One region of the Paenibacillus sp. PK3_47 genome, then DNA from elsewhere that is predicted to be linked to it. Evidence: riboswitches for the same ligand, from Rfam matches in the RefSeq annotation. Region 1 holds a riboswitch; each other region holds the start of a gene.
The links. Region 1 has a riboswitch for thiamine pyrophosphate ahead of C2I18_RS13865 (ABC transporter substrate-binding protein). Riboswitches for the same ligand answer to the same signal wherever they lie in the genome.
Positions count from the first base shown of each region.

Region 2: another riboswitch for thiamine pyrophosphate. It lies ahead of C2I18_RS24615 (ABC transporter ATP-binding protein); the one in region 1 lies ahead of C2I18_RS13865 (ABC transporter substrate-binding protein).
Region 3: another riboswitch for thiamine pyrophosphate. It lies ahead of C2I18_RS21870 (thiamine phosphate synthase); the one in region 1 lies ahead of C2I18_RS13865 (ABC transporter substrate-binding protein).

Region 1 is NZ_CP026029.1:3,120,847-3,124,123, reverse strand. It holds gene C2I18_RS13870 (hypothetical protein) at 2-1,462, shown strand; TPP riboswitch at 1,535-1,646, shown strand; gene C2I18_RS13865 (ABC transporter substrate-binding protein) at 1,766-2,833, shown strand; gene C2I18_RS13860 (MTH1187 family thiamine-binding protein) at 2,896-3,186, shown strand; gene C2I18_RS13855 (ABC transporter permease) at 3,183-3,277, shown strand, end outside.
Region 2 is NZ_CP026029.1:5,661,027-5,664,303, forward strand. It holds gene C2I18_RS24605 (ABC transporter substrate-binding protein) at 1-531, opposite strand, end outside; gene C2I18_RS24610 (ABC transporter permease) at 528-1,304, opposite strand; gene C2I18_RS24615 (ABC transporter ATP-binding protein) at 1,285-2,049, opposite strand; TPP riboswitch at 2,173-2,275, opposite strand; gene C2I18_RS24620 (TetR/AcrR family transcriptional regulator) at 2,892-3,277, opposite strand, start outside.
Region 3 is NZ_CP026029.1:5,036,689-5,039,965, forward strand. It holds gene C2I18_RS21865 (SDR family oxidoreductase) at 1-291, shown strand, start outside; TPP riboswitch at 1,754-1,855, shown strand; gene C2I18_RS21870 (thiamine phosphate synthase) at 1,971-2,609, shown strand; gene thiS (sulfur carrier protein ThiS) at 2,612-2,815, shown strand; gene C2I18_RS21880 (thiazole synthase) at 2,848-3,277, shown strand, end outside.

The DNA of each region.
Region 1 (3,277 bases):
TATGTCCAGGCCATTCTCCTCAACCTCAGAACCGGCATTACATACCGCACTGCTGCAGTTCATCTTCCCTTTTTCCATCAAGGACGGGGAAGATACAACGCTCATCCGTCACCTTCAGGATGATGGATATACCCGTTTTTTTCTCGATAATAAAGAGCTGGAAGATGCCTATTACGGCGATGGCTACTGTGTTTCCCATGAAATGATGGAACGCAGCTATCTGCCCTTTGCAGCCCATGTGCTCTTTCCGCGGGAAAAAGACGCGGATTCCTTCCGCCGGTTTTCCCGGGTAAACGATCTGTCGTGTGTATTAGAGATGACCCAGGAGTCTGTACCGTTCCGCGTGCTCTCGACAGATATATTTCTCTGTCCCTTCCAGCTCGGCTTCTTAACCATACGTGTCCGGCTGGAGGAGGAATCGCTGCCGTTCAGCACAGTCATGGAGTTCGCTGACCGCTTCCGTACGCTGGAGGATGTATCCAGCTGGGATTCGACAGCCCATATTCACTGTGACGGCAAGCTTTACGAGCAGGTCGAAGACTTTGTGTTCAGGCATCTCGTAGACGGACTGGATAACTTTATGGATTCTTCTGAAATTCATGGCGCATATTTTGAGACCCTTCCTTTTTTCGTCGATGAGCGGATGCTTGTTCAGGCCTTCTATGGTTTTGAGCGGCAGGATGATGCGGATGAGCTTACCGATGAGCTGTGCTTCCGCGCCTCGCAGCTGGACGGAATGGATAAACACGGCAACCCTTACATCAGTGCAAGCGATCCGGATTACATCAGTGAATACTGCAGGGGGCATGTATATAACCGCTGGGGGCCGGACACCTACTATGTAACAAATGATCAGACGTTCTGCTGCCTGTCACGGGCGGACGGGAAAATTGCCACGCGGCTTGCCAACCAGATGTACGGTGAATATTATTACGGGCTGCTGCTAAGCTTATTCCACAAGATCGTCCTGCTCAAGCTGGCCAACATGCACTCCCGTCTGCGCATTAACCATGATAATGACGAGATTGAGACACTGATTTTCCTGATCAACAAGTTTTCAGCCAAGTTTTATTTTCTGGAGCTGATTTCGCAGTCGCAGGGCCGGGAGATTTTTTTCCAGCTGCGCAAGGTCTACGGCAATGATGCCCTTTTTGATGAGGTAAAATCCACCTTGAATGACCTGTTCCAGTACCAGGACAAATATCAGGCCAAACGCCGGGATACCCTGCTGTTCTTCCTGACTGTATTTACAGTGATCAGCGGCATTTACGGAATGAACCAGGTCATTGAGGATTTAAAAGGAAACATAGACTGGAGCAAGCTTCAGGATTACTCCGTGTTTGAATATATCGCCCTCTTCATCACCTTCACCGGCATTGCAGTCAGCCTTGTCCTGACTCTGAGAGAGCTGTGGACCGGAATCCGCAGCCGGCGCCGGAAACGCCGGTACAGCCAGGATTGACAGCGTTGCTACTGGACAACTCCGGAACAGGCGTCTATAATACAGCGTAAGAATAGTGCAATACCCGTAACTTCATAGAACCAGGGGTGCTGGAGATGGCCGGCTGAGATTGTATCCCGTAAGATACTGACCCTTATACCTGATCTGGATAATGCCAGCGTAGGAATTGATGTGCTTAAGGCCTTAGTGCGGCCTGAGCCCTTGCGCAAGCGTGATAGCGTCCCGGTCTCCGGGGCGCTTTTTGGTATGGATTATTCTGAATCTGGAAGGCCAGGGATTGCTGAAAAGGAGAGAACAAGCGAAATGGGAGTCAAAAAAGTAATGATGCTCTGCCTCATCTGTATTCTGGCTGCAGTTACCGCCGGATGCGGTTCTAACGGCGGCAACAACAGCACGTCTGCTTCGAACAATACGGGGAACAGCACTGCTGCTCCTGAAGCAGCGGAGGCCGGGACAGATGCACCGGCAGCGCTGACACCGGTCAAGGTCGCACTGGACTGGACACCTAATACGAATCATACCGGCCTCTATGCAGCCAAAGACCTCGGCTATTACGAGGAAGCCGGGCTTGATGTAGAGATCGTATCCCCCGGAGCAGCCGGTGCCGATACTATGGTTACTTCGGGCGAAGCCGCATTCGGCATCAGCGCCCAGGAGGCGCTGACGCTGGCCCGTCTGCAGAACGTGCCGCTCGTTTCGATTGCCGCCATCATCCAGCATAATACATCGGGATTTGCGGCACCGAAGGACCGCAATATCACTTCGCCTAAGGATTTTGAGGGCAAGACTTACGGCGGCTGGGGCTCACCGGCCGAAGAAGCGGCCATGAAAGCGATCATGGACCCTGAAGGCGGCGATGTAACCAAGGTCAAGCTGGTGAATATCGGAGAAGCCGATTATTTTACCGCCGTGAAGCGGGATATTGATTTCGCCTGGATCTTCTACGCCTGGACCGGGGTGGAAGCTGAACTGCGGGGCGAACCGCTCGACATGCTGTACCTCAAGGATTATGCGCCGCAGCTCGACTACTATACACCGGTGCTGACGACAAGCGAGAAGGTGATATCCGATAATCCGGAGCTGGTAAAGGCATTCCTTCAGGCTACGTCGAAAGGGTATCAGTACGCCATCGATAATCCGGAGGAAGCCGCTGCGATTCTAACCAAAGCTGTACCTGATCTTGATCCCGAGCTTGTCCTGGCCAGCCAGAAATGGCTCAGCCCGAAATACAAGGACGATGCCGCCCGCTGGGGAGAGCAAAAGACGGAAGTCTGGCAGAATTACGCGGACTGGATGTATGACCTGAAGCTGCTGGAGCAGCCGCTGGATGCAGAAAGTGCGTTTACGAATGAATTTTTGCCGGCGGAATGATGCATTGCTGATCTGATTAATAACTAATTTGCTTCACCATTATACTGAGAGGACTGATTATTATGGCAAACACACTGCTTAGCATTCAAGTGATTCCAAAAACACCAAACGGCGAGGATTCTATTCCTTACGTGGACAAAGCTATTGAGGTCATTCAAAAGTCGGGCGTGAAGCACCAGGTTCATCCGCTGGAAACAACGATGGAAGGTGAAATCACCGAGCTGCTTGAAGTGGTCCGGCAGATGCACGAGGCACTGGTTGAAGCCGGCAGCCCCAGCGTCATCTCGCAGATCAAAATTGCCCATAATCCAAACGGCATCAGCATGGATAAGCTGACGGAGAAATACCGGTGAGATCGCATTGGAGACAAATCTGGCCGCCCTTAGTGGCGGTCATCTTATTTCTCGGGATCTGGCAGCTTGCCGTGTCCTTATTTCATATAGA
Region 2 (3,277 bases), 2.5 Mb from region 1:
GGCACCGTCATGCTTGACCATGGTGCGCAGCATGGCTTCGTACAGGGGGATGGAGGAATACCCGGCGTTTTTTCCGGCAAGATCCTTGGGACTGGTGATTCCGCTGTCCTGCGGAACGAGCAGGTGATTCAGCGGATGCCTTACCAGGGCAGCAAGCGATTGTACCGGGATTTGTTCTGCACGCGCCATCAGCACCTGCGGCTGATAACTGAGCGCCAGATCCACCTTGCCTGAGGCAACCAGCTTCAGTGCATCATTGCTGTCAGCAGGCATCTGAATCTCTACATCCAGGCCTTCTTCGGCAAAATAACCTTTCTCCCGGGCAGCATACAGAAAGGAATGCACCGCGTTGGGATACCAGTCGAGCATAATTGTCAGCTTCCGGTTCTGTCCTGTACTGTTTCCGGAGGATTGCCCGGAAGCTTCAGGGTCAGCAGCGGTACCGCATCCGTTCATCAAGAGCAGTGCACAAAAGAGCAGGGTACAGCGCAGTGCGGTTTTTTGGCTTTTTTTACTGCGGCTATGTATCATCGGTAAATCCCTCTTTTCCTCAATATGAATTTTTCGAGCATGGCCATGCTTAGAAACAAAACAACGCCCAATACGGACAACAGAAGCACCGCAGCGAACATTTCCGCACTTTGCAGTGTTCCGGCCATTCGCCGGCTGAAATATCCGAGCCCCCGGCTGCCCCCAAGCCACTCCCCGATTGTAGCCCCGATAACACTGTAGACAGCTGCAAGCTTGAGTCCGGAAAAATAACCAGGCAGCGCAGGCGGAATTTGAGTCTTGATCAGGATCTGCCAGCGGTTAGCGCCCAGTGTCTGCAGCAGCTCCTTGTACTGGCCGCCGCTTTTGTTCAGCCCGTCATAAGCAGCGACGGCTACCGGGAAGAAGGCGGTCAGGAACACGACAGCGAGCTTGCCCCACAGGGAGTATCCGAACCACATGATGAAAATAGGGGAAAGGGCAATCATCGGAATCGTCTGGCTGACAATCAGCAGGGGATAAACCGCTTTTTCGAGCAGCACATACATATGCATTCCGATGCCGAGCACAGTTCCGCAGCCTGCGGCCAATGCCAAACCAAGCAGCGTTTCCTGAAGCGTGGCAGGTAAATGCTCCCCGAACAGAAGCTGCCTGTGCTCAATGAGTGCCGAGACAATTGCGGAAGGGGCCGGCAAAATAAATGGAGGCAATGCTTGAGCCCGTGCCGCCGTCTCCCATACCGCAAGAATGAGGAGGACAAGCAGGACAGCAGGACCGTAGGCCTGGAGTATTTGTCTAAATTTTATGGCTGTCATACAGTCTCCGTTCGAGTTCTTCCCGTAAGGCTACGAACTCCGGCTCATAATTCATTCTGTAATGTCTTGGCCGCGGCAGCTCCACGTTCATTTCCTGCATTCCCCCGCAGGTCCCGCCTGTCATCAGATAGATCCGGTCGCTAAGCAGGAGCGCCTCTTCCAGATCATGAGTAATGAACAGTACAGTCTGATGTAATCCGCTCCAGAGCGCCAGCAGCCAGCGGTGCATCTCGCGTTTGGTAATGGCATCCAGCGCCCCGAACGGTTCATCCAGCAGCAGGAGTTCATTGCCGGCGGCAATGGTGCGCAAAAGGGCGATCCGCTGGCGCATTCCGCCCGATAATTCCGACGGATAGGCGTTCTCTGTACCAGCCATGCCGAACCGGTCCAGCATTTCGCGAATCCGCATAACAGCCGCCTGCCTGCTGCCGTCCTTCTTCAGCTCCCAGGGTAAAAGGCAGTTGTCCAGCACCGTTCTCCAGGGCAGCAGCAAATCCTGCTGGGGCATGTAGGAGATATGTCCGAGCCGTTCACGGGCAGCCGCTGAACGCCTTCCGTTAACGCTGACAGCTCCTGCGGACGGCTCAAGGAGACCGGCAATGATTTTGAAAAGCGTACTTTTGCCGCAGCCGCTGGCGCCAATCAGAGAAATGAACTCTCCTTGGCGGATCTGCAGGGAAAGCCGGGAGAACACCGGCGCTCCCGCCGTCCCGTAAGCGTAGGACAGATCATCGATCGCAATCATTCGCTGGCACCTCCTGAACATCTAATTCATAACTGCAAACACAATAAAGACCCATCCATCTCCGGAGGAAATGAATGGGTCTGAACAGATACAGTCAGATAAGGCGCATGACGCGCACTGATGCACAATTCCGCTCCACTTCCCTCCGCTGGTATGATCCAGATCAGGTTCCAAGGGTCCGGAGCTTAAGCTCCGTCTCAGTCGGCCGACTCCCCTAGTGAAATAGCAGGTCCTATTAAATTCACAATCGCTAATTAATATACCATATTTTTACGCCTTGTAAAGAGCGGGATGTTACGGATCCCTTTGTACGGTGGAATTAGAAGGGCTTAGTTGGATTTTCTCCACTTCATTTTGTCCGTTTTCATCATTTGTGAGCTTTAGTTGGAAATACTCCAGCTATTTTGACGAAAAGAGGCGTTAATAGACGAATCCAGTACATTTAAGTGGAGTTTTTCCCGCTAGTTCCGTAATACCGGTATTTATCGGAGGATTAGATGGAGAAATTCCACTTAGCCTGATCTGCAAGCGTCCCTGCAGCCCTCACCTGCCACCCCCACCAAAACTTGGGCCTCAACAGCTGCATTTTGTGCATTAGAAACTCCGTATTTGGCCAGGAAATCTGAAGCGGTTGTATTTTGTACAGCAGCATAAGATCAAATAGGTGTTATAAGCCTGAAATTAAGAAATCTGCTGCATGAAATGCATCAAAAGGCGATTTTGCCGCCAAATAGCCGGAATCTAGTGCACTAATTACAACCAGACATTGAAGCACACCTGCACCTGGGCACATGAGCACATAAACACATAAGCACATGCGTACCTGAGCTAACCTCGAGATATTAGCGCTCTTTGTTACCCTGCCCGGCAACCTCAGCCTTCTGCAGTCCGCTCACAAACAGCGTCATAATTCCCCGGGTAATTTCCTCTTTCGTAGCGCCGTGCACCTTTTGCTGGTATAGATAAAGATCCGGGCTGAGGACAGCGACGAGTGCGGTAGCTCCAAAATGCGGATCAATGCCGATTATCTCCCCGTTGTCCCTGGCTCTGCGCAGCAGCTTCGCCATAATGTCATTCAGCCGCCGGAAAAAGGGGTGCTCAAACTGGGTCAGCTGCTTTTTGCCGGTAAACTCCGATTTTATCATCAGCAGCAGCTCCGCATACTCCTCGATAAGATCGACCACCCGCCCGATGCAGCTTTGAAGATGCATAAGAGGAGCCTCTGCGT
Region 3 (3,277 bases), 1.9 Mb from region 1:
TATTCGTCCACCAAAGGTGCGATTCTCAGCTTTACGCGCGCTCTGTCGATGAATCTGGCTGAGAAGGGCATCCGCGTCAATGCGGTAGCGCCGGGTCCAATCTGGACACCGCTGATCCCGTCCACTTTTGATGCGGAGAAGGTCAGCGAATTTGGTGCAACCCAGCCGATGAAACGTCCGGGACAGCCGGAAGAGCTGGCACCTGCCTATGTCTATCTGGCTTCTGATGATTCATCCTATGTCAGCGGTCAGGTTATCCACGTGAACGGCGGCGAGATTATTAACGGTTAACAGCCGGCTGTTAAGCCTGGTAACGATAGAGAGCGGACCCTTGGGGTCCGCTCTTTTCAGAGTGTTGAGAAATCGAACTCTTTTAATGGTCTTGGATTTCTTTGCTGTGTTTCCATGTCTGCGTACGCTGCATCCGTCCCGTTCACTGCCTCGTCTTCTTTCGCGCGCTAACGGAAGCTGCATCCGTCCCGTTCACTGCCTCGTCTTCTTTCGCGCGCTAACGGAAGCTGCGTCCGTCCCGTTAACTGCCACGTCCTCTTTCACACGCTAACGGACTGCGTTCGTTAACTGCCTCGTTCTCTTTCGCACGTTAACGGACACTGGATCCATTAACTGCCTCAATCTCTTTCGCACTATCGTACGCTGCATCCGTCCCGTTCACTGCCACGTCCTCTTTCACACGCTAACGGACTGCGTTCGTTAACTGCCTCGTTCTCTTTCGCACGTTAACGGACACTGCATCCATTAACTGCCTCAATCTCTTTCGCACGCTAACGTACGCTGCATCCGTTCACTGCCACGTCGTCCTCTTTCACACGCTAACGGACACTGCGTCCGTTATTTACTGAAATTCACCCCGTTTCCATCGCTAACGGACCGTCGTTCCTTTATTCTGCTAAATGAGGGGTAAATTAAGCCCTTGCGGATGAAATAACGGATCCAGAGTCCGTTAGGATTTCAAAACACACCTCTAGCGCAAAATAACGGATCTAGGGTCCGTTAGCGTTAGCCTTTCCAAGTCATTAATAGGTTCTGGTGCGCGTGAGGTGATGGTTGGAGCCGGCAATCGTTAATGCGGTGTCATATGAAATCAAATCACATACATAAGGTTGTCGAGACTTTCTCAACGGCTTGGAAATAGCGGACCCCTGAGGTCTGCTATATTATTTATGGCTTTAGGCATATGGAGTGATGGAATTCAACCGCAAACTGGAAAAGTTTACAGAGACAAGCGGTTCTGTATCAGCTGAAAATAGATATGCTATTGCAAAGTGACGAAGGCCTTCTCTTCACAGCAGCCCAATGTACTCGTTTTTTCGAGTACAAAGGGCACGTATCCGCTCACAGCAGCCCAATGTACTCGTTTTTTCGAGTACAAAGGGCACGTAACTGCTCCCAGCGGCCCAATTGTACTCGTTTTTTCGAGTACAACAACCACGTGCCTGCTCGCAGCTACCCAATGTACTCGTTTTTTGGAGTACAATGACCACGTGCCTGTTCGCAGCTACCCAATGTACTCGTTTTTTCGAGTACAATGGCCCGTTTACGCTAAGCGGACATAAGGTTTATGGTCAGCTGGTATCCCCGGACGAGTTTAGCCACAAGGGGTATTCCCCAAGGGCAACTAAGCCGTCTGCTGGATACTTGGTCCTGCTTAGCCGCCAGCGTCCCGCATCATAAAAAGATAGCCCTGTCAGGAATATTATGTTAGTATATGAAGCGTTAACAGCAACAGCATAATGTTATTCACTAGGGGTGCCGCAAGGCTGAGACGGACGCAATGTCCGGACCCTTTGAACCTGATCTGGTTTATACCAGCGGAGGGAAGTGGACAAGAATACTGCAGCAGAGCTTATCACAGGCTCATTGTCTCTGTATATTCCAGACTGCCTCCTGACGGGGGCGGTCTTTTTGCGTTCAGGTGCCTGATAATGTTTGTCCGTAAGGAGGGCTGGAAGTTGGCAGAGATACACTGGATATCGGACGGGAAAATGGAAGCAGCCCGGTTAATTGAAATCGCTTCAGCAGTTCACCCGCTGACGGATTACATTCACTTACGCGAAAAATCAATGTCTGCACGGGATTTGTTCGCGCTGGCGGAGGGGCTAATCAGGACGGGGGTTCCTGCCGGCAAACTGGTCATCAATGACCGGATAGATGTGGCACTGGCAGCAGGTGCGGGCGGGGTCCAGCTGGCCTGGCACAGCCTGCGGCCAGCTGCGGCGCGTGCTGCCGCTCCGGGCCTGCGGATAGGCGTATCGGTGCATTCTCCCGCTGAAGCCGCAGAGGCGGGACTTGAGGGCGCAGATTACTGCCTGTACGGGCATGTATTCCCTTCAGCCTGCAAGCCCGGGCAGGCTGCACGCGGGCTGCGCCAGCTGCGCGAAGCCGTCAGCAGCAGCAGCATTCCGCTGATTGCGGTCGGCGGAATCCGGCCGGATAATGCCGGAGAGATTCTGCAGGAGGGCGCGGCAGGAATTGCCGTAATGTCCGGTATAGGCAGCGCGGCAGATCCTGCCGCTGCCGGCCGGGCATACCGGTGGGCCGCAGACAACGGCCAGCGACTAAGATGGCATACCGGCAAAGGAGGTGAGTAGGCATGAACCTGATCATTAACGGTAAAACGGCTGACATAGAAGACAGCTGCAGAACTGTAGCCGATCTGCTTGGCAGGCCGGAGTGGGAAGGAAGGCTGATTCTTGTGGAGCTGAACGGTGAAATTGTCGGCAGGGATATTTATGGAGATACACAGCTTAACGAAGGTGACCGTATAGAGCTTGTACATTTTGTCGGCGGGGGTTAATCCAACTATTCTCAGGAGGCGATAACATGCATGTGCAAGACCCATTAATTATAGGCGGCGTTACTTTATCCAGCAGACTGTTCATCGGGACCGGCAAATACAGCCGGAACACCCTTATTCCTGAAGTGATTGCCCGCTCGGGATCACAGGTCATCACTGTTGCCCTGCGCCGGGTTGATCCGCAGAGTAACGACAATATCATCAGCCATATTCCGGAGCATATGACGCTGCTTCCCAACACTTCAGGGGCCCGCACCGCGGAAGAAGCCGTGCGGATCGCCAGGCTTGCCAGGGCGGCAGGACTCGGCAACTGGGTGAAGATTGAAGTCATTAATGATCAGAAATATTTGCTGCCGGACAATATGGAGACGATCCGGGCTACAGAGATATTGGCTGCGGAGGGGTTTGTGGTTCTGCCCTATATGAGCCCTGATCTGTCCGCTGCCCTCCGCCTTAAGGCTG